3 regions of the Clostridium novyi NT genome follow, and region 1 is predicted to be linked to each of the others. Evidence: riboswitches for the same ligand, from Rfam matches in the RefSeq annotation. Region 1 holds a riboswitch; each other region holds the start of a gene.
The links. A riboswitch is a leader RNA that binds a small molecule or an ion and turns the genes downstream of it on or off. The one in region 1 is predicted to bind S-adenosylmethionine.
Positions count from the first base shown of each region.

Region 1 (10,741 bases):
TCTTAGGAAGCCCTACTTCAATTGTAGGTGGTACCATAATTGCACCTATAAGCATAACAGCTGGTGTAGGCCAAAATAACCAAGACATTATTATATTTGTAATTCCAAGAACCATAAAAGCAGTATTTTTACCTACCATAAATTTTTTTATTGGAGATATAATTATTTTGTCTGCTCCAATATCACTTAAAGACTTAGCCATGCAATTTATTATAGATATTATAATAAGAACATCTATAAAATGCTTACCTGAAACCACAATAGACCTATATATAATCTTTATTCCATTTAAAAAGTTATGAGTTGATAGTATCCCTATAAGTCCAACTCCTAAAATACATATTAAAGTTACATCCTTTTTAAATATTATAGCAAGTATTATAAATAAAATTATTAACAAATAAATATAATGAATATATGTTAACATCATAATTTTTAATCCCCTATATCTCTCTATTCTATGTAACAATTTGATATTGTTGGTTATATTTTGTATAATATCATTTAATATTATTCATAATTTTATGAATTTTAAATTTATTTTCTCATTTATGTATATACTAAATATATTTATAGGAGGATATATAGAATGGTTATGGGTTTTTTAAATATGTCTAAAAGAGATTTTGCAAAAAAAACTTTTTTAATTATCTTTGGTTCATTGTTAAATGCCGTAGCTTTAAACCTATTTTTAATCCCCATTAATTTGCTTAGCGGTGGAGTATCTGGTATAAGTCTTATACTACTATACTTATTTAAAATTCCAGCAGGATTATCTTTGCTCTTATTAAATATCCCCCTTTTAATAATAGCGTTCTTTAAAACAGATAAGAAATTCACCTTTTTTACTATTGTGGGAACTGTGTCCTTATCATTAACAATTATGCTAACTTCCCCACTTTCAAAAATACTTACTTCTTCACCTACTAACAGATTGCTTTATGCAATATATGGTGGAGTTTTAAGTGGACTTGGTGTAGGTATAATATTTTCAAACCATGGTTCTACTGGAGGAATAGACATAATAAGCATGATTATTAAAAAGAAATTTGACGTCGACGTTGGCTTTGCAAGTTTTATTTTTAATCTTATTATTGTATCTGTTGGTTCTTCTTTTCTTGGAATCGAAACTGGATTATACACACTTATTATGATGTATATAACTGGAGCCTTTACAGATAGAGTTTTAAGAGGTTTTAGTAAACAAAAAATGCTTATAATCGTTACAAGAAAACAACAAGACATGGCATCAGCTATAATGAATAAACTTCACCGTGGAATTACAATTCTTTATGGCGAAGGTGCATATACAAAAGAAAAAATAAACATACTTTATTGCATTGTATCACCAAGACAAGTTCCTAGAATAAAACAACTTGTTGGAGAAATTGATGAAAATGCATTTATATCAATTACCGATACAGCCGAAGTTCAAGGACAAGGATTTAATAAGATATTCTAAAAATAGTCTTCTAAAAAATAATCTCCTAAAACTATTTTTTATATAGTTTTAGGAGATTTACTTTTAATATTTAAAATTCTTTTTTAAATCTATTTTCTTTTATACTTTTAAACTCTGATAATAAAAATCCTCCAGCTATTAGTGTAGAAAGGCCATCACTTAAAGCTCCTGTAAGCCAAATACCAGTTAGTCCAAGACCACCAACCCTAGGTAAAATAATCATTAATGGAATAAACAATATTACTTGTCTTAACAAGCTTAAAAACATTGCCACTTTAGCTTTTCCAACTGATTGATAGTAGTTAGATCCTATTATAGAAATTCCTATAACTGGCATCATTATTAAGAATATTCTTATTCCCTTTACCCCTATTTCTAGAAGTTTATCATCTTTATTAAATACTTTTATTGCAGCTGCCGGGAATGATTGAATTAAAATACTTCCTATAACTAATATAATTGTAGCAGCAATTATAGAAATCTTAACAGCATCTTTCATTCTATGATACTTTTTAGCACCATAATTGTATCCTATAATAGGTTGTGCTCCTTGATTTATACCAAATATAGGCATTAAAAATACCATTGCTATAGATGAGATTACTGCCATTGCTCCAATAGCCAAATCCCCACCATAAAGTTTTAAAGTATTATTAGTTATAACTTGTACAACACTAGATGCAATTTGCATTGAAAATGGCGCAACACCAATTGCAAATGTAATCTTCACAAGTTTTTTATCTAACTTAAAGTTTTTAGTTTTTAATTTTAAATTAGAACTTCCTTTAGTGTAATAATAAATTATCCATATAGTTGATACTATTTGAGCTATTACTGTTGCAAGTGCAGCTCCCTTTATTCCTAAATTAAATACAAATATAAAAACAGCATCTAAAACAATATTAACTAAGCAACCTAATATCATAGTAAAGGCCGCTATTTTAGGGCTTCCATCAGCTCTTATTGTACTATTTAATGCAAAATTTAATATATTAAAAATAGCTCCAAATAATATTATATTTATATATTCTTTTGCATAGTAAAGTGTATTTTCACTTGCACCAAAAACTCCTAATATCTTATTTACAAATAAAATACCTATTACAGTTAAAACAGCAGAAATTATTATGCTTAAAGTAAAACAATTTCCTAATAACTTTTCTGCGTCTTCTCTTTTTCCTTGTCCCATTTTTATGGAAATATTAGCAGTAGTTCCTATACCAACTAACATACCAAAAGCCAATAATATATACATTATAGGCATAGTAATGCCAACACCTGTTATTGCTAAAGCTCCCACATTAGGAATATGTCCAATAAATATTCTATCAACAATATTGTACAATGCATTAACAAGCATTCCTATAATAGCTGGTATGGAATATTTAAGCAGTAATTTTCCTATAGGTTCTTCGCCTAACATACTTTGTTCTTTCATATTATTCCTCCCAATTTGTACTTTGATTTTTGCAAATACTCTTTAATACTTCTATAGTTTGCAATATTTCTTCTTCTGTAATTCCTTTAACTAACTCGTTATCCCATTCATCTAATATATTAAAAAATTCTTCTTCAATATCTTTAGCTTTATCTGTTAAATACACTTTATATGCTCTTTTATCTTTTTCATCTCTACATCTTTTTACAAATCCAGCTTCCTCTAACTTCTTTATAGCTCTTGCAGTAGTTCCCTTATATATATTTAACCTTTCAGAGATTTCTTCTTGATTTATTCCATCTTGTTTATATAGCACAATAAGAAACATATATTGACCATAACCTATACCATACTTACTAAATTTTTTGCTTAATACCGAACTACTTTTTCTATATAATTGCGAAATATATTTTCCTAAAGGCTCTCTACTTAAATTATGAATTTTTTCTCACTCCCCCACAAACAATTAGTTGCATACACAACTATTTTTATAGTATATCTTAACTTAGTTGCATATGCAACTAAATATACAACTTTTTTTTCATGTAATCATTATCATCTTTTATATTTAAAAGTAGTATTTTTATTTTTAAATTTTTTTAAATATCATGTTTAAAATTTTTTATTTTGTTTATAATCTTTAATAAGTTGTACTTGATACAAACATTATTCATAATTCCCCCATTAAAAATAAATTAATGCCTAAACCTCTAGGCATTGGCAACTTTAAGTTGTCAAAACTGTGTAAAAGGGTAAGCTTTAATAAAAAGCTTACCCTCAGGCTGTTGATAAACATAATTTGTCAACAGCCTTTTTACATTTATTACAAAAAGGATTTTTAGTGTTTATGTAGAATATATATTTTAGAACAATAAATCTTTTAGCCCGTTAGGGCTCCTACGGAGGAAAAATGCTTACTAATAATGAAAGAAAACAAAATCAATTAGAACTAGTTTATATAGAAAATTTAGTACCTGAAAATCACATACTTAGAAAGATAGATAAATACATAGACTTTTCATTTATAAGAGATTTAACTAAGGATTTATATTGTGCTGATAATGGCAGACCATCAGTGGATCCAGTTGTATTATTTAAAATGCTTTTTATAGGATACCTATTCGGTATACGTTCAGAGCGTCAGCTTGTAAAAGAAATCCAGGTAAATGTAGCTTACAGATGGTTTTTAGGATATGGACTTACTGATAAAATACCAAGTCATTCCACTATAAGCCAGAATAGAACAAAAAGATTTAGTAATACAAATATACATCAAGAAATATTTGATAATATTGTATTTCAAGCTATTAATAGAAACTTGGTTGATGGCAAAATTCTATATACTGATTCTACTCACTTAAAAGCTAACGCTAATAAACATAAATTTATTAAAAAAGAAATAACTAAATCCACAAAGGAATACTTTGATGAATTAGAGAATGACATTAATAAAGATAGAATTAATCATAATAAAAAGCCTCTAAAAAAAAAGACTAAAATAGCTGAAACTAAGGAAATAAAAGTAAGTACAACTGATCCAGACAGTGGATATATGGTTAGAGATGGAAAACCTAAAGGCTTTTTTTATTTAGATCATAGAACTGTTGACGGAAAGTATAATATTATAACAGACGTTCATGTTACTCCCGGGAATATAAACGATGTAGATCCTTATGTTAAAAGAATAGAAACTCAAATAGAAAAGTTTAATTTTAATACAAAATATTTAGTAGCAGATGCCGGATATTCTACGAATCCTATTTGTAAACAAATTTCAGACAAAAATTATCAAGGTGTTTTTGGGTTCCGTTTAGGACCCCATGTTAAAGGAAAATATACAAAATATAGATTTCAGTATGTTAAAGAATTAGATGGATATGTGTGTATTAATAATTGCTTTTTAAAATATAGAACTACTACGAGGGAAGGTTATAAAGAATATTTAAGTAATGCGGAGCATTGTGCTTATTGCAAATATAAAAATAATTGCTTAACATCTGATAAATCCATTAATAGAACTATACGTCGTCATGTTTGGGAAGACTATAAAGATCAAATTTTTAGCTTTACTAAACAGAAAAAGGTAAAAGTATTTACAAACGACGTAAAGAAAAGATTGAGCGTAGCTTTGCTGATTCAAAAGAATTACATGGGCTACGTTATTGTCGCATGCGAGGAATTAAAAATGTTTCTGAGCAGTGCCTACTTACAGCGGCAGTTCAGAATATGAAAAAGATAGCCATGGTGCTATCGCATTATTTTTTGTGTACATTAATTCAAATTTATTCCAAATTAACATACATAATAAATATTTTTCGAATGCTATCGCATAAAAGAATTTTGGCGTAAACAAAAGCCCCCAATTGTTGGGGGCTTTTTGAACAATCTGAGGGTAAGCTTTAATAAAAAGCTTACCCTTTTAATTTCTTTATAATATATTTTTAAAAATAGCCCCCACTAATTTTTTATACATTATAATACCCTATAATACTTATTTATGTTCATATGGTGTTTCTTGATATACATAATAATTTAGCCAATTTGAAAATAGTAAATTAGCATGAGATCTCCATCTTACAATAGGTTCTTTTGTTGGATCATCATTTGGATAATAATTTTTAGGAACATCAATATCCATTCCCTTTGCACTGTCTCTATCATATTCCCACTTCAAGCTACCAGGGTCATATTCTGAATGTCCCATTACAAATATTTGTTTAGCCTCTTTTGTTGCTACTATATATAAACCTGATTCCTCTGACTCTGATAAAATTTTAAGTTCTGGAATTTTAAGTATATCTTCTCTTAAAACTTCTGTATGTCTTGAATGTGGTACATAAAACTCGTTATCAAATCCTCTTAATAGTTTTACTCCATCTTTATTTAATGTATGTTTAAATACTCCAAACATTTTCTTTTTTAATCTATGTTTAGGTATTCCATAATGATAATATAATCCTGCTTGCGCGCCCCAACATATGTGTAATGTAGATGTTACATTTGTAACTGAAAACTCCATTATTCTCTTTAGTTCTTCCCAGTAATCAACTTCTTCATATTCTAAAGTTTCAACTGGAGCGCCTGTTATTATCATTCCATCAAATTTTTCATCTTTTACATCATCAAAAGTTTCATAAAATCTAAGTAAATGCTCTTTTGATGTATTTTTAGATTCATGAGATTCTATGTGTAGTAATCTTACATCCACTTGCAATGGAGTATTTCCAAGCAGTCTTAAAAGTTGAGTTTCTGTTTGGATCTTTTGTGGCATTAAGTTTAAAATCAGTATTTTCAACGGTCTTATATCTTGACTTAATGCTCTAGCCTCATGCATAACAAATATATTCTCTCCAGTAAGAGTATTACTTGCTGGTAAATTTTCAGGTATTATTATAGGCATTCTTATCCCGTCCTTTCATTACTTAATGTTATTTAATGCTTGGTCGAAATCTTCTATTATATCCTCTATATCCTCAATTCCAACAGATACTCTTATTAAATCAGGAGTAACCCCTGCTGATAATTGTTCTTCTTCTGTAAGTTGTCTATGTGTTGTACTTGCTGGATGAAGTACGGAAGTTCTAGCATCTCCTAAATGTACAACAAGTGCAGCTAATTTAAGATTTCTTATAAATTGTTTTCCAGCTTCAACTCCACCTTTAACTCCAAATGTTAAAATTCCACTAGCTCCCTTTGGCAGATATTTTTTTGCAGTTTCATAAGTTGAATGGCTTTCAAGTAGTGGATAACTTACCCAACTAACTTTACTATGTTTTTCTAAAAATCTACCAAGTTTTATAGCATTATCGCTATGTCTTTCCATTCTAAGATGTAGTGTTTCAAGACCAAGACTAAATAAAAAAGCATTAAATGGACTAGTACAAACTCCTAAATCCCTTAAAAGTTGAACTCTTGCCTTTACAATATAAGCACTATCTCCAAAAGTTTCAGTATATTTAATACCGTGATAACTTGGATCTGGTTCAGTAAAATCAGGAAATCTACCATTATTCCAATCAAAATTTCCCCCATCTATAATAACTCCACCTACAGTTGTTGCATGACCATCTATATACTTGGTAGCTGAATGTACAACTACATTTGCCCCTAGTTTTAGTGGATTACAAAGATACGGTGTTGCTATTGTGTTATCAACAATAAAAGGTGCTTTAATCTTTTTTGCTACATTTGAAAACTTCTCAAAATCTAATACGTTTAATCCCGGATTTCCTATTGTTTCTCCAAAAACAGCTTTAGTATTTTCTCTGCAATTTTTTAAAATTTCTTCTTCTGTAGCTTCAGGATCTACAAAAGTTACGTCTATACCAAATTTCTTTAATGTTGTTGAAAATAGTGAATATGTCCCTCCATATAAAGTTGATGCAGCAACAACATGTTCCCCACTTTTACACACGTTTAATATTGAGAGTGTACTTGCTGATTGACCTGATGCTACAGCTAAAGCACCAACGCCCCCTTCAAGTGCTGCTATCTTCTCTTCAAAAGCAGCTACAGTTGGATTGCTTATTCTTGAATACATATGACCCTCAGCTTTTAAATCAAATAACGCTGCAACTTCATCCGGATCGTTGTATTTGTAAGTTGTACTTTGATATATTGGAAGTACTCTTGGTTCCCCAGACTTTGGAGTATATCCTCCTTGTATACATATAGTCCCCTTTTTCCAATTATTCATTTTATTTCCCCCTTTTTATTTATATTAAAAAAATCGCTTCTTAAAAAATAAGAAGCGATTATAAAATCTAAATTATATATTCTAAAATACACCTCTTATCTTTCAGGAAAATTTCCTGCTGGAATTAGCACATTACTAATTTAAATGAAAATTAGTTGTTGCCGGGTTTCATAGGGCCAGTCCCTCAACCACTCTTGATAAGATTTATCAATTTATATTCAATTTTAAAGTCTATTTTACACTTCATTTTTGGGTGTGTCAATAGCAAAACATAAAAAAATTAGTATTATAAATTATAGAAATATTTAGGAGATCTATCATGTCATCTAAAATTATTTTATTAATATTAATGTTTTTATCCTTTATAAGCAAAAATAAAAGTCTAGGAATTGCAACCATAGTTATGCTATTCATATCTTTTTTTAATACAGAAAAATGCATTACTTTTATGGAAAATCACTTTATGAATTTAGGAATGACATTTCTTATGATATGGATGCTTATACCTATAATTAAAAATCCTGAGTTTACTGAAAACATAAAAAACGCATTTAATTTAAAGGGAATTGTTTGCTTTTTGTGTGGAGCTATAGTGGCAGTTTTAGCTTCAAAAGGAGTTGGATTTTTAAAGGGAAGTACAGATACTTTAACTGGAATTATTCTTGGCTCTATAGTAGGTGTATCACTTCTCGGCGGAGTTCCCGTGGGTCCTTTAATTGCATCAGGTATCGCCTATGAAGTTGTATTTATTATTAATTTAATATTTAAAAATAACTGTTAAATACTATATAATAAATTTAAAACTTTTGTATAGGAGCGAAAATATATGTTAAGTATTGTAGTTGCAATTGGAAAAAACAATGTTATAGGTAAAGATCATTCTCTCCCATGGCACCTTCCAAATGATTTAAAATATTTTAAAAAAGTTACTTTGACTGAAAGTAAAACTATGATTATGGGACGCAAAACTTTTCAATCTCTAAAAGCGTTACTCCCTGGTAGAAAACATATAATTTTAACTAAAAATAAAAATTTTAATATGAAAGATTCCAATGTTGAAATTATCAATAAAATAGATATGTTAAAACCAATTATAAATGATAAAAAAGAATATTTTGTTATAGGTGGTGGTGAAATTTTTTCTCTACTACTTCCATATACCGAAAAAATTTATATGACTAAAATCCATCATAACTTTATTGGAGATACTTTTTTTCCAAACATAAATAGATATGACTGGAATACAACAAAAGAAATTCAAGGAATTACAGATGAAAAAAATGTATACAATCATACTTTTTTAATATTAAATAGAATTAATAATAAGAAAAGTCTTTGATTTAACATAATCAAAGACTTTTCTTATACTAAATATTGTATATATCTGAAAATTCAATTTCAGCTTTCTTTAATTTATCTTCTTTTAGAGTAGTATTAAAATCATCTTTTTCATCAAAACACTCTTTATAATCTCCCACTTTTACCGGTAAATCTATTATAAATTCACTGCCCTTTCCATATACGCTTTCTACACTTACCTTTCCATTATGCATCTCAACTAGAGCTTTAACTAGATAAAGACCTATTCCACTACCTTCTGTACTTCTAGTAAATGATTTATCCACCTGAGTGAACCTATCAAATATCATATGTATTTTATCCTCTGGTATTCCTATTCCATTATCCCTTACAGTAATTCTTAACTTGTCTCCATCATCATGTATATTAACTTTTATTTTTCCACCTTTAGGAGTAAATTTAACAGCATTAGATAATAAGTTTAATATTATTCTTTCTATTTTTTCCTCATCACAAAGTGTTATTTTCTCTTCAGTATCTGTATCAAATATAACTTTTATATCTTTATTTTTAGCATAATCTACTACAGAAAGAGTTATATCCTCTATTATACTTACTATGTTTCGGTTTTTTAAATTCATTGCAAAAAGTCCTGAATTTATTATTGTAATATCTATTATATTGTTAATAAGTCTGAGTAATCTATTGCTATTTTGCTTTAATATTTTTAAATTCTGCTTTATTTTTTGTGAATTAACATTACACTCATCTAAGTTTTGTAAATACAAACTCAATAATTGTTGAGATCCTAAAATTATATTTAAAGGTGTCTTTAACTCATGAGACAAATTTGCAAAAAACTCTGTTCGGATTCTATTAAATTCCCTTTCTTTTTCTAATAGAATTCTATTTTCCTCTGCTTTTTGTTTTATTTTTTGTAATTGCAAGTATTCCGTTATATCCCTAAATACTGTGAGAATTTTAACTCCAGTTTCATCACATAAGGTTGTAGACCAAGTTTCTATATCTATAACATTTCCATTTACGCAAATTGCCCTATTGTGAAATGGAGGTAATATCTTATCTGCATGATCCTCGATTTTTTTTAACTGTACTTTTGAAGACTCTATATTTTTTTCATATATAAAATCAAAAGCACTTTTATTTATTAGTTCATCCTTATCTTTTACTCCAAGAATATCTGCACACTTTTTATTTGCAAATTCTATCTTACCATAATCATAAATACACACAGCCATTGGAAGTAATTCCGTAAGTTTTCTGTGTAAACACTCACTTTCTTTCAATGCCTTTTCATATTTTTTTCTTTTAGTTATATCTCTAACTATTACTATCTTGATTTTATCTTCATAACTTTCTTCTGGTGAAAAATACATAGACTTTACTTCAACATCTATAACTTCTCCATTTAGTTTTACAATTCTTTTTTCCCTTGTAGCTTCTTTATCACTTTCTACGGTCTCTCCATATAATTCTTCTTCAGTTTTTTGAAATTTTTCATCTAAAAATTCCATTACACTTTTTCCCAAAATATCCTTCTTATCTATTCCACCTAAAAGTTTAATTGCCTCATCATTTGCAAATATAAACTTTTCATTTTTCTCTAAAAATATTGCATCCGGTAATATTTTCATTAAATTCTTATAAAATAGTCCATCTTCATCTAAAAACTGTCTTTCGTTAACTATATCTTTATCACTTCTATACATATTAAGTCTCCTTAAAATCCTAGATAAAACAATACTCGAATAAAATATTAATTATTTTATAATAATTGCCATTATTTTTTAAAAAAATTATATAAATATTTCCATAAAACTTTTAA
Region 1 covers NC_008593.1:313,359-324,099, reverse strand. Annotated here, with positions in the region: gene NT01CX_RS01730 (hypothetical protein) at 1-430, opposite strand, end outside; gene NT01CX_RS01725 (YitT family protein) at 590-1,462, shown strand; gene NT01CX_RS01720 (MATE family efflux transporter) at 1,533-2,900, opposite strand; gene NT01CX_RS01715 (MarR family winged helix-turn-helix transcriptional regulator) at 2,902-3,306, opposite strand; one part of gene NT01CX_RS01710 (IS1182-like element ISCno1 family transposase) at 3,811-4,972, shown strand; one part of gene NT01CX_RS01710 (IS1182-like element ISCno1 family transposase) at 4,972-5,249, shown strand; gene metA (homoserine O-acetyltransferase MetA) at 5,392-6,300, opposite strand; gene NT01CX_RS01700 (O-acetylhomoserine aminocarboxypropyltransferase/cysteine synthase family protein) at 6,319-7,596, opposite strand; SAM riboswitch class I at 7,689-7,800, opposite strand; gene NT01CX_RS01695 (DUF441 domain-containing protein) at 7,916-8,377, shown strand; gene NT01CX_RS01690 (dihydrofolate reductase) at 8,423-8,935, shown strand; gene NT01CX_RS01685 (sensor histidine kinase) at 8,964-10,625, opposite strand.

Region 2 (10,741 bases), 660 kb from region 1:
AAAGGTTGCTATGAAATATTCAGAAACACCAGTATGGTGGGAAACTTCAAAATCATATAGACCAAACTTTGGAATAAACATAAATGCAAAAGTAGGTACAGCTGTAAAAGCTATTGCAGATGGAAAAGTTAAAAAGGTAGATAACAATGGTTCTTTTGGAACAACAGTAGTTATTTATCACCCAGAAAGCGGAAAAACTAGTGTCTATGGAAATTTAGATAAAAAACTAAAGGTTAAAAAAGGCGACAAAGTAACACAAGGACAAGAAATAGGATCAATTGGAAAGACTTCCTTAAGAGGTATGTCACAAGAAGTAGGTAGTGATTTCTTACATCTTGAAATACTTAAAAAAGCAGATGGAGATCCTCAATTTGCAAGTGAAAATCCAGAAAAATATATAAAATATTAATTTATCTTAAGTACACATTTAAAAGCCATTTTCCGAGTCTATTCGGAAGATGGCTAAATAATAAGTAGACATAGTAATTTAAAAGAAAATAAATGCATATTTATAAATATATAAGGTTAAGGAGGTAGCAATTACTTTGAAAGATTACATTGAAGAAAGAGTGCTAGAAGTCGCAAAGTATATAATCGAATCTAAAGCTACAATAAGGAAAACAGCTAAAGTTTTTGGCGTAAGTAAAAGTACGATACACAAAGATATGACTGAAAGATTACCTAAAATAAATCCACAAGTAGCCAAAGAGGCTAAGGATGTGTTAGATTTAAATAAATCAGAGAGACATATAAGAGGTGGAAAAGCCACTAGAATGAAATATAAAACATTAGAAGGTTAAAAAAAATCCTGTTTTTATGCGAAATATAAGTAATTTTATGTAATCCTATGGAATAAATCAACATAAACGTATATAATAAGTATAGATAATGTCATAGAGTAGAATATATAGCAAAGAGCAGGAGTGAAAATTGGAATGTTTTTCAGAATGAGTACAGATATGGGGATAGATTTAGGTACAGCCACAGTACTAGTTTATATTAAAGGAAAAGGAATTGTATTACAAGAACCATCAGTTGTCGCTATTGATAGAAATAAAAACAAGGTTTTAGCAGTTGGAGAAGAAGCAAGACAAATGATAGGAAGAACACCAGGAAATATAGTAGCTATTCGTCCTTTGAAGGATGGAGTTATATCTGATTATGATATAACTGAAAGAATGTTAAAACATTTTATTAGAAAAGCATGTGGAAAGAAAAAAGTAGGAGCTCCAAGGGTTGTTATATGTGTTCCATGTGAAGCTACAGAGGTGGAAAAAAGAGCTGTAAAAGATGCAGCAGTAAATGCTGGAGCTAAAAAAGTGTTCTTAATAGAAGAACCTTTAGCGGCTGCTATTGGATCTGGTCTTGATATAACTAAGGCAAGTGGTAATATGGTTATTGATATTGGTGGAGGAACTACTGATATTGCGGTAATCTCATTAGGCGGTATGGTTGTTAGAAATTCAATTAAAATTGCCGGAGATAATTTTGATGAAGATATAATAAAATACATAAGAAAAAAACACAAGCTTATGATAGGCGAAAGAACAGCGGAACAATTAAAAATAAACATAGGTACTGCATTTAAGAGAGAAGAAAATGCAACAATGGATATCAAGGGAAGAGATTTGGTTACTGGTCTTCCTAAGAATTTAACAATAACATCAGAAGAGATGAGAGAAGCTCTAAGTGAATCTGTTAATGCTATTGCAGAATGCACTCACTCAGTACTAGAAAAAACTCCACCAGAACTTGCAGCTGATATAGCTGATAAAGGTATTGTTATGACTGGTGGCGGAGCTTTATTACATGGTTTAGATAAATTAATTGAACAAGTAACAAAAGTTCCTGTATCTGTTGCAGAAGAATCTGTTTCATCAGTGGCACTTGGTACTGGAAATGTACTAAAGTTCTTAGATAAAATAGATGCATCTTATAAAGGAAGAGATATAAACTTAATAGATTAATCTATACTTAATATAAAACGCCCTATAATTTTATTATAGGGCGTTTTATATTCCACTCAATCATTATATCTATTTTTTAGCTGATAAAGATAATATGCATGTATTAAAGAATGTACAATAACTTTTGACATATTAACAATAAGATCTAATCTTATATTTCTATTGGTAAATAGTTCATTAGAATCGCTAGAATCTACAATACCTATTATGGAGGTTTTACCTACGTTAGGAAGTGATTTTCCAACACCTTTTCCAGGGTGAATAGGGGATGTTCTAGCTTGAATTTCTCCTATATTTTTTTCGTTACCTAAACAAGCATCTATGCCTATTATATTGCAATTTGGATATAAATGTTTTATTTCTTTTAATTTTTTATCTATGTTTAAAGCATGTATTGGATTAGAAATTGTTCCGTACACTTTTAGAGGAAAGTTTTTAAGAGTTAACATAGTACCTACTAAAGGTCCTAGACAATCCCCTATACATCTATCTGTACCAATACATACAATAATAGTATCTTCGTTAATGTAATCTTTAAAAAAATAGGCTATTTCATAATAAGATAAATTATCATCATAGTGAACTCGAACTTTATTCAAAAGCCACACCTCCTTGATAATTTATATGTAAGGCTTTTAAACATTATGAAAGTCAAAAAGAAAAAGGTTGAATTTGTATCAACCTTTTATTGTAAAAGAAAAATTTATTTAATTTTTTTATGCCATATATTAAGTTGCTCTATATTTGAAAGTGAATTAAGAAGATTATTTTTTAATCCTGGTATATCTTTTTCAAGAGAATATGTAAGATCCTTCATATATTCTCTTTTAGTAAACCCATTTGCAGGACAAGGGTTTTCAACTATAGGTATATTAGAGTTCTTAATAAATGTTTTTATGTTTTGTTCATCAATGTAAATCATAGGTCTTATTATATGAAGATCTGTACGGCTTAAATATGTGTCAGGTGAAAATGTATTTATACGACCTTCATAGAACATGGACATAAGTAAAGTTTCAATAGCGTCATTTTTATGATGTCCTAAAGCTACTTTATTACAGCCAAGTTTTTTAGCATGATCATTTAGAGAACCTCTTCTTAAATTTGCACATAAAGAGCAAGGGTTAGATTCTTTTCTTATATCAAAAACTATTTCCTTGATTTTAGTTTTAAATAAATAATATGGAACATTTAATTCTTTACAAATTCTTATCATTTCAGAAAAGTCTGCCCCAGCACCTGGATCTAAAGTGATTGCTATTAGCTCAAAAGGTTCTGGAGAAAATCTTTTGTATGCGTTAAGTAAATATAATAAAGTTATGCTATCCTTACCACCGGATAAACCTACAGCTATTTTGTCACCAGCTTGAATTAAATCAAAATCGACTACAGCTCTACGTAGTCTGCTTAATAATTTTTGCATATGTATCCTCCAAATTAAATGAAATTATGAACCTTATTATAATATAGTAAACTACACAAATAAAGAGGGGAAAATATGAATATTTAAAATCAAATACATGAGTAAAAATGAGAATAATGGTGAAAAATGAATAAAATAAAAGAAAATCTGTTTAAATAGATAAAAATGACGTTTGAAATAAATTAAATATCAATGTATACTAATATTCGTTGGCGCGGGGAAGTGTCAACGAGAAAACAAAAGATAAAGTAAGCTGGCATGGCTCAACTGGTAGAGCAACTGACTTGTAATCAGTAGGTTCCGGGTTCAAGTCCTGGTGCCAGCACCAACAAGGAGGAATTCCCGAGTGGCCAAAGGGGGCAGACTGTAAATCTGTTGCGTTTCGCTTCGATGGTTCGAATCCATCTTCCTCCACCATTTATAAATGGGCGCATAGCTCAGCTGGGAGAGCATCTGCCTTACAAGCAGGGGGTCACAGGTTCGAGCCCTGTTGTGCCCACCATTTATAAAACAGTTGGCATAGATATTTCAAAACTAAATATGGAGGAATTCCCGAGTGGCCAAAGGGGGCAGACTGTAAATCTGTTGCGTTTCGCTTCGATGGTTCGAATCCATCTTCCTCCACCATCTAAGAGACATTAATATGTCTCTTATTTTATTTTGCATTAAAATATATATTATAAATTTGTATTAGTTTGTTATTATAACTTACAAATAACAGTATACTATTATTGACATAGTAATGTGTATATGTTAATATTAAATTCGAAAATTCAATATTGGATAAGTAACATCTTATCAAGAGAGGTGGAGGGAATGGCCCTATGAAGCCCGGCAACCAGTATATAAATAAATACTAAGGTGCTAATTCCTGCAGTATAATCTGCAAGATAAGAATTTAAAGTGATTAAACAACCTCTTCTTTTAAATTCTAAGAAGAGGTTTTATTTTTGGGAGGTATATATAAATGAGAAGATTATTTACTTCGGAGTCCGTTACAGAAGGACATCCAGATAAAATGTGCGACCAAATTTCTGATGCTATATTAGATGCTATATTAAAAAATGACCCAAATGGAAGAGTTGCTTGTGAAACAGCAGTAACTACAGGAATGGTTATGGTTATGGGAGAAATATCAACTAATTGTTATGTTGATATTCCTAAAGTTGTAAGAGAAGTTATTTCAGATATCGGATATACAAGAGCAAAATATGGCTTTGATGCAGAAACTTGTTCTGTATTAACATCTATAGATGAACAATCACAAGATATAGCTATGGGTGTTGATGAAGCTTTAGAATCAAGACAAGGACAAAAAGACGATGTAGAAGCAATTGGTGCTGGAGACCAAGGTATAATGTTTGGTTTTGCTACAAACGAAACAAAAGAATATATGCCACTACCAATTAACATGGCTCATAAACTTTCAAGAAAATTAGCTGAAGTTAGAAAGAATGGTACATTAGCATATTTAAGACCAGATGGTAAAACTCAAGTTACAGTTGAATACGAAGATAACAAACCAGTTAGAATAGATGCAGTAGTTGTATCTACACAACATGATCCAGAAGTTACTCAAGAACAAATTCAAAAGGATATTATGGAACATGTAATAAAGACTGTTGTACCTAATGAATGGTTAGATGACGAAACAAAATATTACATTAACCCAACAGGAAGATTTGTAATAGGTGGACCTCATGGAGATACAGGTCTTACAGGAAGAAAAATAATAGTTGATACATACGGCGGATCAGGAAGACACGGCGGTGGTGCTTTCTCTGGAAAAGACCCAACAAAGGTTGATAGATCAGCAGCTTATGCAGCAAGATGGGTTGCTAAAAACTTAGTTGCAGCAGGTGTTGCAGATAAGATCGAAATAGGTCTTGCTTATGCTATAGGAGTTGCTCGTCCAGTATCACTTTTAGTAAATACTTTTGGTACAGAAAAAATTGAAGATAGCAAAATAGTAGATATCGTAAATAAAGTTTTCGATTTAAGACCAGGAGCAATTATTAGAGATTTAGAATTAAAGAGACCAATATACAGGCAAACAGCTGCATACGGTCACTTTGGTAGAACTGATGTAGAACTTCCATGGGAACAATTAAATAAAGTTGACGAAATAAAAAAATACATCTAATTATATAAATGATTATAGAAAGACCAATGCCGAGTAGGTATTGGTCTTTTATTAGTTGAGAATAATATAGCTATATCTTATAATTAATTTAAATGAATTAAGTTTAGGAGAGGGTTTGCTATGACTGAGTTAAATGGAACTGTAGAAGGTATAGTATTTAAAAATGAAGAAAATGGTTATGTAGTAGCTCATGTAAAATCTAATAAAAAGAGAATAACTATAACAGGGTGTATACCATATGTAATGGAAGGTCAAAATCTAAAATTACAGGGTCAGTGGGTTAATCATCCTCACTTTGGACAGCAATTTAAAGTTACATCTTGCGAAGAAATAGTTCCAAATTCTTTAGAAGGAATAGAAAAATACTTATCTTCAGGTATTATATCAGGAATAGGACCTGTAACTGCGAAAAAAATAGTAGAACATTTTGGAGAAAAAACACTAGATGTATTAGATGAAGATATTGAAAAACTTAAAGAGATTGATGGGATAGGTACAAAAAAGATTGAAACCATAGCTAAATCATACTCAAAACAAAGAGAAGTAAGAAACATAATGGTGTTTTTACAGACTTATGGAGTAACAGCAAAGCAGTGTGTAAAGATACATAAAAAATATGGTCATGATTCTATTGCAGTTGTGAAACAAAATCCTTATACACTAACGGAAGATATATCAGGAATAGGATTTAAGACAGCAGATAAAATAGCCAGAAGCTTAGGGATTGAATCCAATTCACCTTTTAGAATTCAATGTGGTATAAAGTACATAGTAAATCAATTTTGTGGTATGGGAAATACATGTATGCCATTAGAAAAGTTATTAAAGCAATCAGTAGATGTGCTTGGGGTTAATGAAGAAGAAATTATGAATAACATTCAAGAGACAGTATTAAATGGAAAATTAAAAATTGAGACTATAAATAATGAAGAATATGTATTTACAATGCCTTATTATTACTGTGAATTGTCTGTTACAAGTAAAATATTGACTTTAAGCACAAGTGATTATGGAAAGTTAAATATAGATGTAGATGATAAAATACAAGAGTTCGAAAAAGATAATAATATAAGCTTTGCGCCTACTCAAATACAAGCTATAAAGGGTGCATTTGAAGGTGGAATTGAGATAATAACAGGGGGACCTGGTACGGGAAAAACCACTATAATAAAATGTATTACAGAGATATTTGAAAATGCCTCTATGACTGTATTTATGGCAGCTCCAACAGGAAGAGCAGCTAAAAGAATGAGTGAAGCTACAGGAAGAGAATCTAAAACAATACATAGATTATTAGAACTTGGATTTAGTGATGATGATAATATGGAATTTCTAAAAACAGAAGAATCGCCACTTCAATGTGATGTTGTAATAGTAGATGAAGCCTCAATGATAGATATACTGCTTATGAATAATCTCCTAAAGGCTATACCTATGGGAACTAGACTTATAATTGTGGGAGACGCAGATCAGTTACCGTCAGTTGGACCTGGAAATGTTCTTCGTGATCTAATAGAGAGTAAATGTATAAATGTAGTTAGATTAAGAGATATATTTAGGCAGGCTGAGGAAAGCATGATTGTAGTTAATGCACATAAAATAAACAATGGTGAAATGCCTATACTAAATAAAAAAGGAAAGGATTTTTATTTTTTAAACTCTCAAGAGTCGGACAAAATATTAGATACATTGGTGGGACTTATAGATAAAAGACTTCCTAACTTTAATCAAAATTGGAACAAAATAAAGGATATCCAAATACTATCTCCTATGAGAAAGGGACTTTTAGGAATAGAAAATTTAAATTTGAGACTTCAAGAAGTATTAAATCCTAAAGCTAAAGATAAAGACGAATTGGAATTTAGAGATGTAACATTTAGAGTTGGAGACAAGGTGATGCAAACAAAAAATAACTATAATCTAAAATGGACATCTATATATGATCATAGTGAAGAAGGGGTTGGAGTATTTAATGGGGATGTTGGATATATATTATCCATAAATGATGATAAGGTAACAGTGGTCTTTGATGAGGATAAAAAAGTTGTATATGATAATATGTATTTAGATGAATTAGAACTTGCTTATGCTATGACAGTTCATAAAAGTCAAGGAAGTGAATTTCCTGTAGTTATAATGCCGGTGTTTATGGGACCGCCGCTTCTTATGAACAAAAATTTATTTTACACAGGAATTACAAGAGCTAAACAAATGGTAGTTTTAGTTGGGATAAATAAAGCAATTCACTTTATGATAAATAATAATAGAAGTTTTGACAGATATTCAGCTTTAAAATGGAGAATATTAAACATATTAGAAGAAAATTAAAAATATAAATAAGGAGGGCAGATATGTATACTATAAATAAAAATAATATAGATGTTAAAAATATAATAATTAATAAAATACTCAGATGGAGTTTATCTGAAGAAAAATTTTTAAATATAGTATCGCCACCTTATAATTTTTCTGAAATATTTTTAAAAGTTATAATGTTCTTTGTAAGAAATAAAAAAAGAGTTTTATATATAACTAATGAAAACCCTAGCAACATAGTTATAATAAACAACATAAAAAAGTATACAAATTTTACAGATTACACTTATTATAGTGGTTGCGATGATTTAAATAAAAGTGCCCTAGTTATAACGCCTTCATATAAAGCTAAAAATATAAATGATAAATTTGATTTAGTCATTTATGATGATATAAAAAGTTTTTCAGATGATACTATGGAAGATATTTTAGAAATTGCAATAAACTTATGTGATAAACAGGGAAAAATAATAACATATGTAATTGAAAAAATATTTCATAATAATAATGAAGTAACTTTTCCTATAAGGGATAATTTTATACCAATAATTGAACCTAAATTTATAGAAACTAAAATAGATATAAATAAGGACATACCATATGTAATTTATGAGTATATAAAATGGTCTATAAAAGATAATCATAAAATGATAATTTTTGTTCCAGATGAAAAGAAGGTAGAAAATGTTTATAAATATTTATATAAATACTGCAAAGATTTAACGCCAAATACCATTAAATATATAAATGGAAAGAGTTCTAGTAAAGTTTTATATAATATAAAGGATTTAAATGATTGTATAGTCATAACAAATAATATTAGTAATATAGATTTTAAATTTAAAAGCTTAAATGTCATGGTGTTTTTTGCAAATAGTGAAGAATTTAATTATAAAAAGTTAGTATATCTTTGTGGTAAAGTGGGTATAAATGAAAATAGACATAATGGAGAAGTAATATTCCTAGGAAATTATGAAACAGATAATATTGATAAGGCAAAAAAAATAACGAGGTATTTTAATAAAGAAGCATGGGAAATGAATTTGTTAAAAATATAAAATACTATATAAATTGTTTTCTTGATGTAATCTATAGCGGAAAAGAAAAATGTATAATTTGTGAAGAAATTTCAGAAGCTAATAGAGTGTTATGTTTAGATTGTATTAGAAATATGAAGCTGTGCAATAAAAAGACAGTAATTAATAAGGGTGCATATAAGTTTTGGTGTTATAGTTCATTATATTATAGTGGAATTACAAAAGAGTTAATATTAAATTTAAAATATAAAGGTCAATTTTTAGCAGGGAAAGAACTTTTAAGATATCTTATAAATACTATAGAACTTTATGATATAAAATTTGATATTGTTACATATGTACCATCTTCTAAAAATAAGTTAAAAGAGAGAGGATACAATCAAAGTAAGTATTTAGCTAAGTTAGTAGCTGAGAAAACGGAAAAGAAACTTTTAAATACTTTAAAAAAAAGCAAAAGGACACAAGATCAAATAGGTTTGGGAAAGTATGAAAGATGGGAAAATTTAAAGGAATCATTTATATATGTAGGGAATGGTAAACTTAAAAAACAAAAGGTCTTACTAGTAGATGATGTTTTAACTACAGGGGCAACTACTTTTTATTGTGCAAAAGAGTTAAAGAAAAATGGTGCTGAGGATGTTATTATATTAACTGTAGCTAAAAGTAATTTTTAAACCCTCTACACTACATTATAGCATATAACTAAAAAAATATCCTTTAGAGGTTACTATATTAACATTATGATATATAGAGAGAAACAAGTTTCTTACAGTAAAAATTGACTAAATTTTCAGTAAACTAATGTTGGATTAGTTGTTAATATTTTAAATAGGTTATAAAATATATATATAAAAGATAATAAATTATATCTTCCAAACATTAATTATAAGATGTTAAAACTAGAAGATATGCATGAAAGGGGCTGGCTTTATGAACATAAAGGTTAATGGAAAAAATATTCAAGTAACAGAAGGATTGAGGGATGCAGTAGAAAGAAAGTTATCTAAATTAGATAAATATTTTGATCCTAATGTAGAAGTCATTACTACCCTAAGTGTACAAAAGAATAGTCAAATTGTAGAGGTTACAATACCTTTTAATGGTGTTATATTAAGAGCTGAAGATTCTAATAGTGATATGTACGCTGCTATAGATATAGTTTTAGAAAAATTAGAAAGACAAATAAGAAAGCAAAAAACTAAATTACAAAGAAGAAAACATGGAGATGCATTAAAGTTTCAATTTATACCTGAATATGTCCCAAAAGATGATGAGGATAATATAGAATCAAAAATAGTAAAAACAAAAAGATTTGCAATAAAGCCAATGAGCAGAGAAGAAGCAGTTCTTCAAATGGAGTTATTAGGACATAACTTCTTCGTATTTACAAATGCAGAAACTGAAGAAGTAAATGTGTTATATAAAAGAAAAGACGGTCAATATGGATTAATAGAACCAGAATTTTAGAAGAGTTTAGAATGATTTAAAAAGGAGGCTATAAAGTCTCCTTTTGTTTTTTAAAAAAATTTAAAAAATGCTCAAAATCTTTAAATGCTATATTTGCTTCATATTCTGAGTTTATATAGTCTTTAAGAGTGAAATCATCATTTAAAATTAATATTACTTTACGACCATGCTTATAAGCTAAAGCATATTCGGCAGTAAGCTTATTTACTACTAAAATTAAGTTCCTAGAATGCATATTTAATTTACTAAAAGCATTAGACGAAGTAGTTAATATATGTCTATCAGGAACTAATATTCTGTCACTAAAAGTGTTGATTATATATTCAAGAATACATTTATTTTTGCAAACATTACACTTCATGTTGCCTGAACGACATAATTTATAAGA
Region 2 covers NC_008593.1:2,198,982-2,209,722, reverse strand. Annotated here, with positions in the region: gene NT01CX_RS10255 (M23 family metallopeptidase) at 1-409, shown strand, start outside; gene spoIIID (sporulation transcriptional regulator SpoIIID) at 546-800, shown strand; gene NT01CX_RS10245 (rod shape-determining protein) at 936-1,967, shown strand; gene yyaC (spore protease YyaC) at 2,024-2,566, opposite strand; gene NT01CX_RS10235 (tRNA 2-thiocytidine(32) synthetase TtcA) at 2,671-3,390, opposite strand; tRNA gene NT01CX_RS10230 (tRNA-Thr) at 3,643-3,718, shown strand; tRNA gene NT01CX_RS10225 (tRNA-Tyr) at 3,723-3,807, shown strand; tRNA gene NT01CX_RS10220 (tRNA-Val) at 3,817-3,892, shown strand; tRNA gene NT01CX_RS10215 (tRNA-Tyr) at 3,933-4,017, shown strand; SAM riboswitch class I at 4,183-4,287, shown strand; gene metK (methionine adenosyltransferase) at 4,358-5,533, shown strand; gene NT01CX_RS10205 (SF1B family DNA helicase RecD2) at 5,654-7,861, shown strand; gene NT01CX_RS10200 (hypothetical protein) at 7,885-8,907, shown strand; gene NT01CX_RS10195 (ComF family protein) at 8,880-9,560, shown strand; gene hpf (ribosome hibernation-promoting factor, HPF/YfiA family) at 9,817-10,353, shown strand; gene NT01CX_RS10185 (hypothetical protein) at 10,382-10,741, opposite strand, start outside.
Region 2: linked by a shared signal. The riboswitch ahead of metK (methionine adenosyltransferase) and the one ahead of NT01CX_RS01700 (O-acetylhomoserine aminocarboxypropyltransferase/cysteine synthase family protein) in region 1 are both predicted to bind S-adenosylmethionine.

Region 3 (10,741 bases), 1.0 Mb from region 1:
GAGAAGATGAATTTCTCCTTAGAATAAAAAATATAAGGAGGTTTTTTTATGTCTGAAAACACAATTTTAAAGGAAAATGTTCAAATCAAGGGAACATCAAAGACATTACAAGTAGGAAAGAAGATGATATTAGCACTTCAACATTTAATAGCTATGTTTGGAGCAACAGTCTTAGTACCAATTCTTACAGGATTTGATCCTTCAATAGCACTTTTATCAGCAGGAATAGGAACATTGATATTTCATCTATGTACAAAGAGAAAAGTTCCAGTATTCTTAGGTTCATCTTTTGCATTCATAGGAAGTATAATAATGGTTAGAGACAAGTTTAATGGAGATTTAGCATATGCACAAGGCGGAATTATGATAGCTGGTTTCATATATATAATAATGTCTCTTATAGTAAAGAAAATAGGTGTAGACAAAATAAGAAAAGTATTACCTAATCATGTAGTAGGACCAATGATAATAGTAATAGGTTTAACTTTAATACCAACAGCTTTTGACATGGCATCAAATAGCTTTGTAGTTGCAGGGTTAACTCTTGCAATAGCACTTATTATAACTTTAAAAGGAAAAGGATTCTTAAAACAACTTTCAATATTAATAGCTGTAATAGTAGGATATTTAGTATCACTTAAACTTGGAATAGTAGATACAAATATAATAGCTAATGCACCACTTGTATCAATGCCGAACTTTAGATTACCTAAATTTAATATGGGCGCAATTTGTATAATAGCACCAGTAGTACTTGCAGTATTCATGGAACATATAGGAGATATAACTACAAACGGAGAAGTTGTAGGAAAGAATTTTATAGAAGATCCAGGTCTTCATAGAACTTTACTTGGAGATGGACTTGCAACTTCAGTTGCAGCACTTATAGGAGGACCTGCAAATACAACTTATGGAGAAAACACAGGGGTTCTAGCTATAACTAAAAACTACAATCCACAAATTTTAAGAATTACAGCTGTATTTGCAATATGTCTTGGATTTATAGCTAAGATAGGAGGATTCTTAAGATCAATACCAGTTCCAGTAATGGGCGGAATAAGCTTAATGTTATTTAGCATGATATCAATAATAGGATTTAAAACATTAGGTAAAGGCAAAGTTGAGTTTAATGTGAAAAATATAATTGTAATAGCTACTATAATAATAGTAGGTCTAGGAACAAGCTATGTTGAGAAATTTACAGGGGTTACATTAGGAATTCCAGTAACAGCTGGTGTAAAAATAACAGGATTAAGCTTAGCAGCCATTGTTGGAGTAATTTTAAATATAATAATAAATAAACAAAGTAAAGTAAATTAGTTTAGAGAATAAGTAAAAAAGAATAATGTAAATAATTTAAAAGGTATCTTAAAATGTTAGAAAACTATCATTTTAAGATACCTTTTTTATTTGTATATAGAAATATTAATATATGAATTCAATAAAGGATTTTAAGAATAAAAGTTGTATACTGTGGAATATTAAATTTAGGTGATGATATGTGAAAAAAAATAATGCTATAGTAAATAATGTTATAGAAAGACTAGGAATTGAGTCACAAGTTGTAGTTAAGGATATTATAATTGGAAAAACAAAAAAAATTCCTGCCTATGTAATATATGTGGATGGAGAAGCTGATAAAAATCTTATAAACAAGACGGTATTAAATCCATTAATGTTAGAAGTAAATGAGGAACTTGAATTAGAAGAAAATCTCCCAGATTATCTGTGCAAAAGGTATATACCTAGTAGTGATACAAAAATTACAACAGATTTAGATGAACTTTCTAAGAGTATAAGAACAGGAAATACAGGAATTATAATTGATTACTTAAAAAGCTATATTATAGTTAGCAGTGTAGGAGGACAACACAGGGGAATTTCTGATTCTATAAACGAGTATTCAGTAAAAGGTACTAGAGAAAGTTTTGTGGAAAATATTCAAACTAATATAAGCATTATGACTAGAAGAATAAAAGAAAAAGGATTAACTATAGAAAATTTCAAAGTAGGAAAAAGATCACAAACTGATTTAGCAATTATGTATATAAAAGATTTAGTAAATGAAGATGCATTAAATACATTAAAACAAAGATTAAATAAGATAGACATTGATTCAATAAACTCTAACGGAGTATTAGAACAGTTTATTGAGGGAGAGACATATTCAATATTTCCACAAGTTTTTAATACAGAAAGACCAGACATTGTAGAGGCAAATTTAATGGAAGGAAGAATTGCAGTAATTTTAAGTGGAGTATCACAGGTAATTACAGTTCCAGCTTTATTTGTGGAATTTTTTCATGGAGTTGAAGATTACACACAAAGATTTTGGGTGTCAAACTTTACAAGAATACTAAGGTTTTTAAGCATTCTTGTAATAGTAACATTACCATCAATATATTTAACAGTTATAAAATTTAATGTTGAATTAATACCTGTGCAGTTTATAATTCCAATAAACCAATCAAGAGTAGGAATTGCCCTTACTCCATTTACAGAAATACTCTCCATGGAAATAATAGTGGAGCTTTTGCGTGAAGGTGGTATGAGATTACCTTCTAAAATAGCTCAAACATTAAGTATAGTTGGAGGTATAATTATAGGCCAAACTGCGGTGGAAGCAAAAATCGTAAGTCCACCTACAGCACTTATTGAAGGCATAACAGTAGTATCTACATTTTTAATACCGAATTATGATATGTCACTCGCCATAAGATTATTGCGATTTGTAATGCTTATATTAGCAAATTTTTTGGGTATATTTGGAATAGCAATAGGATGGTTTTTAATAATTACTCATTTATATAGATTAGAAACTTTCAATGCGCCGTATTTTTCAATGAAGAAAGAATTGTTAAAAGATAGTTTCATAAGAACCTCACTGAAAAAGATGAATAAGAGACCTGAAAATATAGAAAAAAATAATATCATAAGGCAAGGAAATATTGAAGTGAAAATTAGGGGTAAAACAAATGGAAAACGAAAATAGTTTACTAGATGAACATGATATTTATTATTTATGTATGAGCAGTATTATTGGAATAGGATTTTTTAAATTATCTCATGATATAGTTAAGATGGTAGGACAAGATGGCTGGATACCTAACATATTAGGTATAGTTTATCCATGCTATATAGCGGCTATATCTGTTTATATAATGAAAAAATTTCCTAATGATAATATTATCTCCATAGGGAAAAAATATTTTGGAAATGTGTTTGGAACCATACTAGGGTTAATTTATATGATGGAATTTATTATGTTAATACCAAGTATTACATCAGGATTTACAAATGTATTAAGGGTATATGCTGTAACATTTTTACCTAGAATTAATATAATCATTTGCATAGTTGCAGTTGCATGGTATTGTTCCTTATCGGGAATAAAAAATATTGCGAGGATGTCTAAACTAATAATTATTATATTCATAATACCTATAGTTATTTCAATAGGAGCATTAAAAAGTGGTAGTATATTAAATCTTCAGCCTGTTTTTCAATCAAGTGTAAAAAATATAGTTAAATCCACATTTTTAACTATATTTCAGTATTCAGGAATAGAATTTTTGGTTTTGATTCATCCGTATTTCAAAAATAAAAAATCACCACAAAAGCCTATATTTAAAGCTATATTTACATTAATGATAATATACACTTGGATAGTATTTATAAGTATATACTATCTAGGACCTGAATTAGTGCCAAAAGCTTCATGGCCATTTACCTTAGTTACTGAAAGTATAGTTGTACCAGTAATAAATAATTTTAGATTTGTTTTTGTATCTTTGTGGTCCATAGTAATGATAAAAACTGCGTCAAACTATTATTATTATGTATGTCTTGGAATAAAATCTAATTTGGGAATAGAAAATAAAGTAGTGGCTGTAGGTTTATTTCCTATTACAATAATTATTGCGATGCTTTATAAAAATGAAATAACTAGAAGGTATATAGGAAATTTAATAATAAATTCTACTGTAATATTTAATGTAGTGTATTTAACTGTAATTTTTGCAATAACATATATGAAAGAAAAACAAAAGCTAAATACTCATAAAAAAGTAGAGAACAAAAGGACTTGATTATTATGAAATATTCCTTAATAAAGAAAGTTTATTTAGTCATAGGATTTTTGATTTTTATTATTTCATATGTCACTAATATAAATAAATTTGTAGCTATAGAAAATCTAGATATTCCAATAGCAATAGGATATGATTTGAAAGGTGGGAGTACAAAAAATCCAATATATAGTGTATCTATAGCTGTATATCAATTTTTAACTGGAAATCAACAACTTGATACAATAGTTATTGGTGGAGATGCAGAGAGTATAACAAATACTAGGGAAGATAGGCAAACAAAGTCTAACAAAAAATTTATATTAGGAAGTGAAAAAGTATTACTTATAAATAAAGAAGTTGCAGAAAAATCTATTTATCCAATAGCAAATACTTTATTTAATAATACATATGCAAATGATACAGCACGTGTTGCTATTTTTAATGGAGACACCGAAGATGCTTTAAATTTTAAAGTAAGAGGATATAACAGTGCCGCGGATTATATACGAGGAATGATTGATAGCTCTGTAAATTATAATTTTTTTTCAGATAATTATAAGATGATAGATATTTATACAAGGCTAGTGGGAGAAGGGAGAAATGTAATACTACCTTATATAGAAATTAAGGATGGCATATTTCAAATGACAGGTGTAGCAATCTTTAACAAAGATAAGCTTGAATATGTTGTAAGTATTGGAGAAGCACAAGTTATTAATTTACTGCGAGAAAATAGGGTATCAGGAATTGTACATATAGAAGATAAAGATGGTCACAATACTAATCTTGATGGCATAAGTAGGAAAAAAGTAACTTGTAAAAAAGAAGGAGATAAATATAAATTTGATATAAATATACTTTTAGAAAGTGACATTATAGAAAATGAAATATATAAGGGAGTAACAAACAATCCAAATATCACAAAAAAGATAGAGAAAGATGCAGAAGAAGTAGTAAAAAGAGCCTCTGAAAAATTTATCACTAAAATGAAACAAGAGATTAAAGTTGATTGCTTGGAACTTGGAAAAGTTGCAGCGGCAAAGTATGGAAGAAAAACAGATATAGATTGGAACAAAGTTGTATGTGAATCTGAAATAAATGTAAATGTTAAAGTAAAATTAAGAAGAGTTGGAAGAGGTATGCTTAGATAAAAACTTCTATAAAATTGTTAAATATGAATAAAGTGATATAATTATATTAAAACAAATTAAAATATTATAGAAGGTGAATAAATGACTAAATTATCAAGAAATGATAAGTGCTGGTGCGGAAGTGGAAAAAAATACAAAAACTGTCATCTGTCTATGGATGAAAAATTAAGTGATTTAGAACTTAAAGGACTTATAGCCCCTCCAAGAAACCTTATAAAAACTCAAGAACAAATAGAAGGTATTAGAAAGAGTTGTCAGGTTACTAAAAAGGTTTTAGATATGGTAGCAGAAAGAATAAAAGAAGGTGTAACTACAGATGAAATCAATACATGGGTTCATGAGTATACACTAGAACTTGGAGCAGAACCAGCTCCACTTAACTATATGGGATATCCTAAAAGTGTGTGTATATCAATAAATGAAGTAGTATGCCATGGTATACCTAGTGACAGACCTTTAAAAAATGGAGATATAGTAAATGTAGATGTAACTAGTAGATTAAATGGTTATTATGGAGATGCTAGTAGAATGTTTATAATTGGTGATGCATCAAGTGAAGCCGTAAAACTAGTTGAAACTGCTAAAGAATGTTTAGATATAGGAATTAAACAGGTTAAACCATATTCTTGTACTGGAGATATTGGATATGCAATTGAAAAGTTAGCTAAGGAAAGAGGATATTCAGTAGTTCGTGAATTTGGTGGTCATGGTGTTGGAGTGGATTTCCATGAAGAACCTTTTATAGATCACTGCGGTATGAAGGATACTGGAATGGTATTAGTTCCAGGAATGACATTTACAATTGAACCTATGATAAATGAGGGAACTTGGAAATGTAAAGTTTTAGAGGATGAATGGACAGCTGTTACAGAAGATGGCAAATTAACAGCGCAATGGGAACATACTATTTTAGTAACAGAAGATGGTGTAGAAATATTAACTGAATAATTTCTAAAAATTAAAAGTCAATAATTAAAGTTTTTAAACAAACTGTAATATTAATATAAAGTATTAATATTACAGTTTTTTCTTCGAAATATTGTATTTTTATGATAATTTACAAAAAAATATTGAAAAAATCTCAATTTGTGATAAGATATTATGAATATATGCTATTAATGAATAAATTAAATTGGGGTGTTAAAATATGAATGATATTATAGTAGCTAAGTTTGGGGGCAGTTCATTAGCCAGTGCAGAACAATTTAGAAAGGTTAAGAAAATTGTTATGGAGGATAGTAACAGAAAGTATGTAGTTCCTTCAGCACCTGGAAAAAGAGATGACAATGATTATAAAATAACAGATCTTTTATATTTATGTCATGCTCACGTTGAGAATAGAATTTCTTTTGATGATGTCTTTAAAATTATTGAAGAAAGATATAAAGAAATAGTAAAGGAGTTAGGCTTATCAATAGATATAAATTTTCACTTAGTAAATATGAAAAAGATAATCTCACAAGGGGTAAGTGTTGATTATACAGTAAGTAGAGGCGAATATTTAAATGGTATAATACTTGCTAATTTTTTAGGGTATGAATTTGTAGATGCAGCTGAAATCATTGCATTTGATAAATATGGATGTTTTGATTCTGATAAAACTAAGGAATTAATTTCAAACAATTTAAAGAATATTGAAAGAGCTGTTATACCAGGATTTTATGGGGCTATGCCAAATGGAGATATAAAAACTTTTTCAAGAGGTGGATCAGACATTACAGGAGCTATAGTAGCAAAGGATGTTAAAGCTAAGTTATATGAAAACTGGACTGATGTTTCAGGATTTTTAATGGCAGATCCAAGAGTTGTGGATAATCCTAAGCCTATTGAAAAAATTACATATAAAGAGCTTAGAGAACTTGCGTATATGGGAGCATCCGTATTGCATGAAGAAGCTATATTCCCAGCTAAAGAAGGAAATATACCTATAAACATAAAAAATACAAATAGACCACAAGACAAGGGAACTTTAATAGTAAATGAAGTAAACTATAAAAATGGTGGAGGAAGAATTACTGGTATTGCAGGCAGAAAAGATTTTACAACAATTGTTATACAAAAAACTTATATGAATGCTGAAATTGGATTTGGTAGAAGATTACTTTCTGCATTGGAAACATATGGTATTTCTTTTGAACATATGCCATCTGGAATAGATACAATATCTATTGTAATAGATGATGCACAACTTGATAATAAGTTAGATAAGTTACTAGAAGAAATAAAAAGACAATGCAATCCAGATTCTATACATGTAATACCTAACATGGCCCTAATCGCCACAGTTGGAATGGGCATGGCAAAAGCAGTAGGTACATCTGAAAAAATATTCTCAGCTCTTGCTAAAAGTCATGTAAATATAGGAATGATAGACCAAGGTTCTAGTGAAATAAATATTATAATTGGTGTAGATGCAAAAGATTTTGAAACAGCTATAAAGTCTATTTATGAGGCATTTGAATAATTTATAGATATTTTTAAAAATTAAGGCTATTGACAAAAGAGGCATAAAATATTATAATAAATAACAGTTTAAAGAGAAAATTAAAAAAATTAATAAGTCTTATCAAGAGAGGTGGAGGGACTGGCCCTATGAAACCCGGCAACCAGTATACATTTTTAGTGTACAATGGTGCTAAATCCTGCAGTGTAAACTGAAAGATGAGGATAAGTAGGAAATTTATATGACCTAAGGATATCCTTAGGTCTTTATTTTTTAAATAAATTAGGGGGTGTTCAAATGATAGAAATAAAAAGTTTGGAGAAATATTTTGGAGATATTAAAGTTTTAGATGATATAAATCTTCATATACAACAGGGAGAAATATATGGAATAGTGGGTTACAGTGGGGCTGGAAAATCTACACTTCTAAGATGTATAAATGGTCTTGAAATATATAATTTTGGAAATGTTATAGTGGATGAAAAAGAAGTAAAAAGCTTAAATGAAAAAGAACTTAGGGAGTTTAGAAAAAATATAGGAATGGTATTTCAAAACTTTAGCTTATTAAGCAGAAAAAATGTTTGGAAGAATGTAGCCCTTCCTATGGAAACTTGGGGATATAAAAAAGAAGATATAAATAAAAGAGTAAAAGAACTTTTAGAATTAGTTGGACTTTATGATAAAGCTAATAGTATGCCAAAGGAATTAAGTGGTGGACAAAAACAAAGGGTTGCCATTGCAAGAGCATTAACTTTGAATCCTAAAATTCTCCTTTGTGATGAGGCTACATCAGCATTAGATCCTAAAACAACAAAGTCTATATTAGAGCTTCTAAAAGAAATAAATAAAAAACTTGGGATTACTATTGTAATAGTAACTCACCAAATGGAAGTTATAAAGGAAGTTTGTACTAAGGTTGCAGTAATGGAAAAAGGAAAATTAGTACAATCAGGGGATGTGGATAAGCTATTCTTAAACCCAACAAAGCAAATGAAAAAGCTTTTAGGAGAGGAAGAAGTACTTCCGGAGGAAGGAATAAATATAAAGATATTTTTTCCAAAAGAATTAAGTCAAAACTCAATAATTACATCCATGGCAAGAGAACTTCAAATGGATTTTTCAATTGTTTGGGGAAAACTTGAAAAGTTTAATAAAGGAGTTTTAGGAAGCTTGGTTATAAATATTAAAGAAGAACAAAGAGATCAGGTGTTTAATTACCTTGGAAATCAAGACATTCATTGGGAGGTGTTATAATGTCAGATATATTATTACCAGCACTTTTAGAAACATTATATATGGTTTTAATATCTACGGCTTTAGCTATAGTAGTAGGATTTATACCAGCAATTATCATGATTATTACATATAAAGATGGACTTAAACCTAATGAAGCTGTATACAAAGTTTTAGATGTTATTGTAAATGTATTAAGGTCTTTTCCTTTTATAATTTTAATGATAGTGTTGATACCTTTAACTAGATTTATAGTTGGAAAATCAACAGGAACAACAGCAGCTATTGTGCCACTAACTATAGGATGTGCGCCATTTGTAACAAGAATTATAGAGTCATCACTTAAAGAAGTAGACAAGGGAGTTGTTGAAGCTGCAAAGTCTTTTGGAGCTAGTACATTTCAAATAGTATTTAAAGTAATGTTAAAAGAAGCGTTACCATCAATTGTATCTGGAATGACATTAACACTTATAAGTATGGTTGGTTTCTCTGCTATGGCAGGTGTAATTGGCGCAGGTGGACTTGGTGCTGTAGCTATGAACTATGGATATTATGCTTTTAAAAATGATGTTTTGATAGTTACAGTAATAGTTTTAATAGTTTTAGTTCAAGCGCTACAAAGTATAGGAACATTTATATATAAGAGAGTAACAAAATAAATTTAATATATAAACAATATTTAGGGGGTAAATAAATATGAAAAGAAGAATATTATCAGTATTACTTGCAAGTACAGTAATTTTAGGGGCAGTTTCATTAGTTGGTTGTGGAGATAAAAAATCAGCTGAGAATAATGGCAAAAAGACTACAATAGTTGTAGGGGCATCTCCAAAGCCACATAAAGAAATATTAGAAAAGGTAAAACCTATTTTAGAGAAAAAGGGATATAAATTAGAAATCAAAGAATTTACAGACTATGTAATACCAAATACTGCTCTTGAAGAAGGGGAAATAGATGCAAACTTCTATCAACATCTTCCTTATTTAGAACAATTCAATAAGGAAAAGGGAACTCATTTAACATCTGTAGCAAAAATACATTTAGAGCCTATGGGTATCTATTCTAAGAAAGTGAAGGATGTTAAAGAAATAAAAAATGGTGCTACAATTTCAGTTCCCAATGATCCAACTAATGAATCAAGAGCTTTAAGATTATTAGAAAAACAAGGATTATTAAAGTTTAAAGAAGGAGAACTTATTACTAAACTTGATATTACTGAAAATCCTAAAAACATAAAGATACAAGAAATAGAAGCAGCACAACTTCCAAGAACATTATCTGATGTAGATGCATCTGTAATAAATACTAACTATGCATTACCAGGTGGATTAGATCCTCTAAAGGATGCTCTTGCACAAGAAGATAAAGATTCTCCTTATGCTAATATTATTGCTGTAAAAGAGGATAACAAAGATAAGGATTATATAAAAGCGTTAAAGGAAGCTGTAAATTCTGAAGAAATAAAGAAATTTATAGAAGAGGAATATAAAGGAGCAATAATTCCATCATTTTAATTTAACATTATACAAAAAAACTGTCGAAGTAAATTCGACAGTTTTTTCAATATTAGCATAAAATTGACATGAAAAAGCTGTAATGCTATAATTAAAAAAATTCTGTAAATTTTAATTTGTAGAATTTTAAGACATCAATTGTTATAAGGAGGATAAGCGATGAGGGATTCGTATGTATTCTATCAGGGCGATATTGTTAAGGAGGATACAGTAAGTATAGGTATAAGATCTAAAGCTTTTAATTATGGACTTGGATGTTTTGAAGGGATCAGAGCTTATTTAAATGAGGAAAATAATGAACTTTATGTATTTAGAATGAAGGAACATTA
Region 3 covers NC_008593.1:1,836,362-1,847,102, reverse strand. Annotated here, with positions in the region: gene NT01CX_RS08635 (uracil-xanthine permease family protein) at 49-1,320, shown strand; gene NT01CX_RS08630 (spore germination protein) at 1,502-2,992, shown strand; gene NT01CX_RS08625 (GerAB/ArcD/ProY family transporter) at 2,976-4,088, shown strand; gene NT01CX_RS08620 (Ger(x)C family spore germination C-terminal domain-containing protein) at 4,094-5,221, shown strand; gene NT01CX_RS08615 (methionyl aminopeptidase) at 5,303-6,169, shown strand; gene NT01CX_RS08610 (aspartate kinase) at 6,369-7,685, shown strand; SAM riboswitch class I at 7,782-7,889, shown strand; gene NT01CX_RS08605 (methionine ABC transporter ATP-binding protein) at 7,962-8,918, shown strand; gene NT01CX_RS08600 (methionine ABC transporter permease) at 8,918-9,556, shown strand; gene NT01CX_RS08595 (MetQ/NlpA family ABC transporter substrate-binding protein) at 9,594-10,412, shown strand; gene NT01CX_RS08590 (branched-chain amino acid transaminase) at 10,572-10,741, shown strand, end outside.
Region 3: linked by a shared signal. The riboswitch ahead of NT01CX_RS08605 (methionine ABC transporter ATP-binding protein) and the one ahead of NT01CX_RS01700 (O-acetylhomoserine aminocarboxypropyltransferase/cysteine synthase family protein) in region 1 are both predicted to bind S-adenosylmethionine.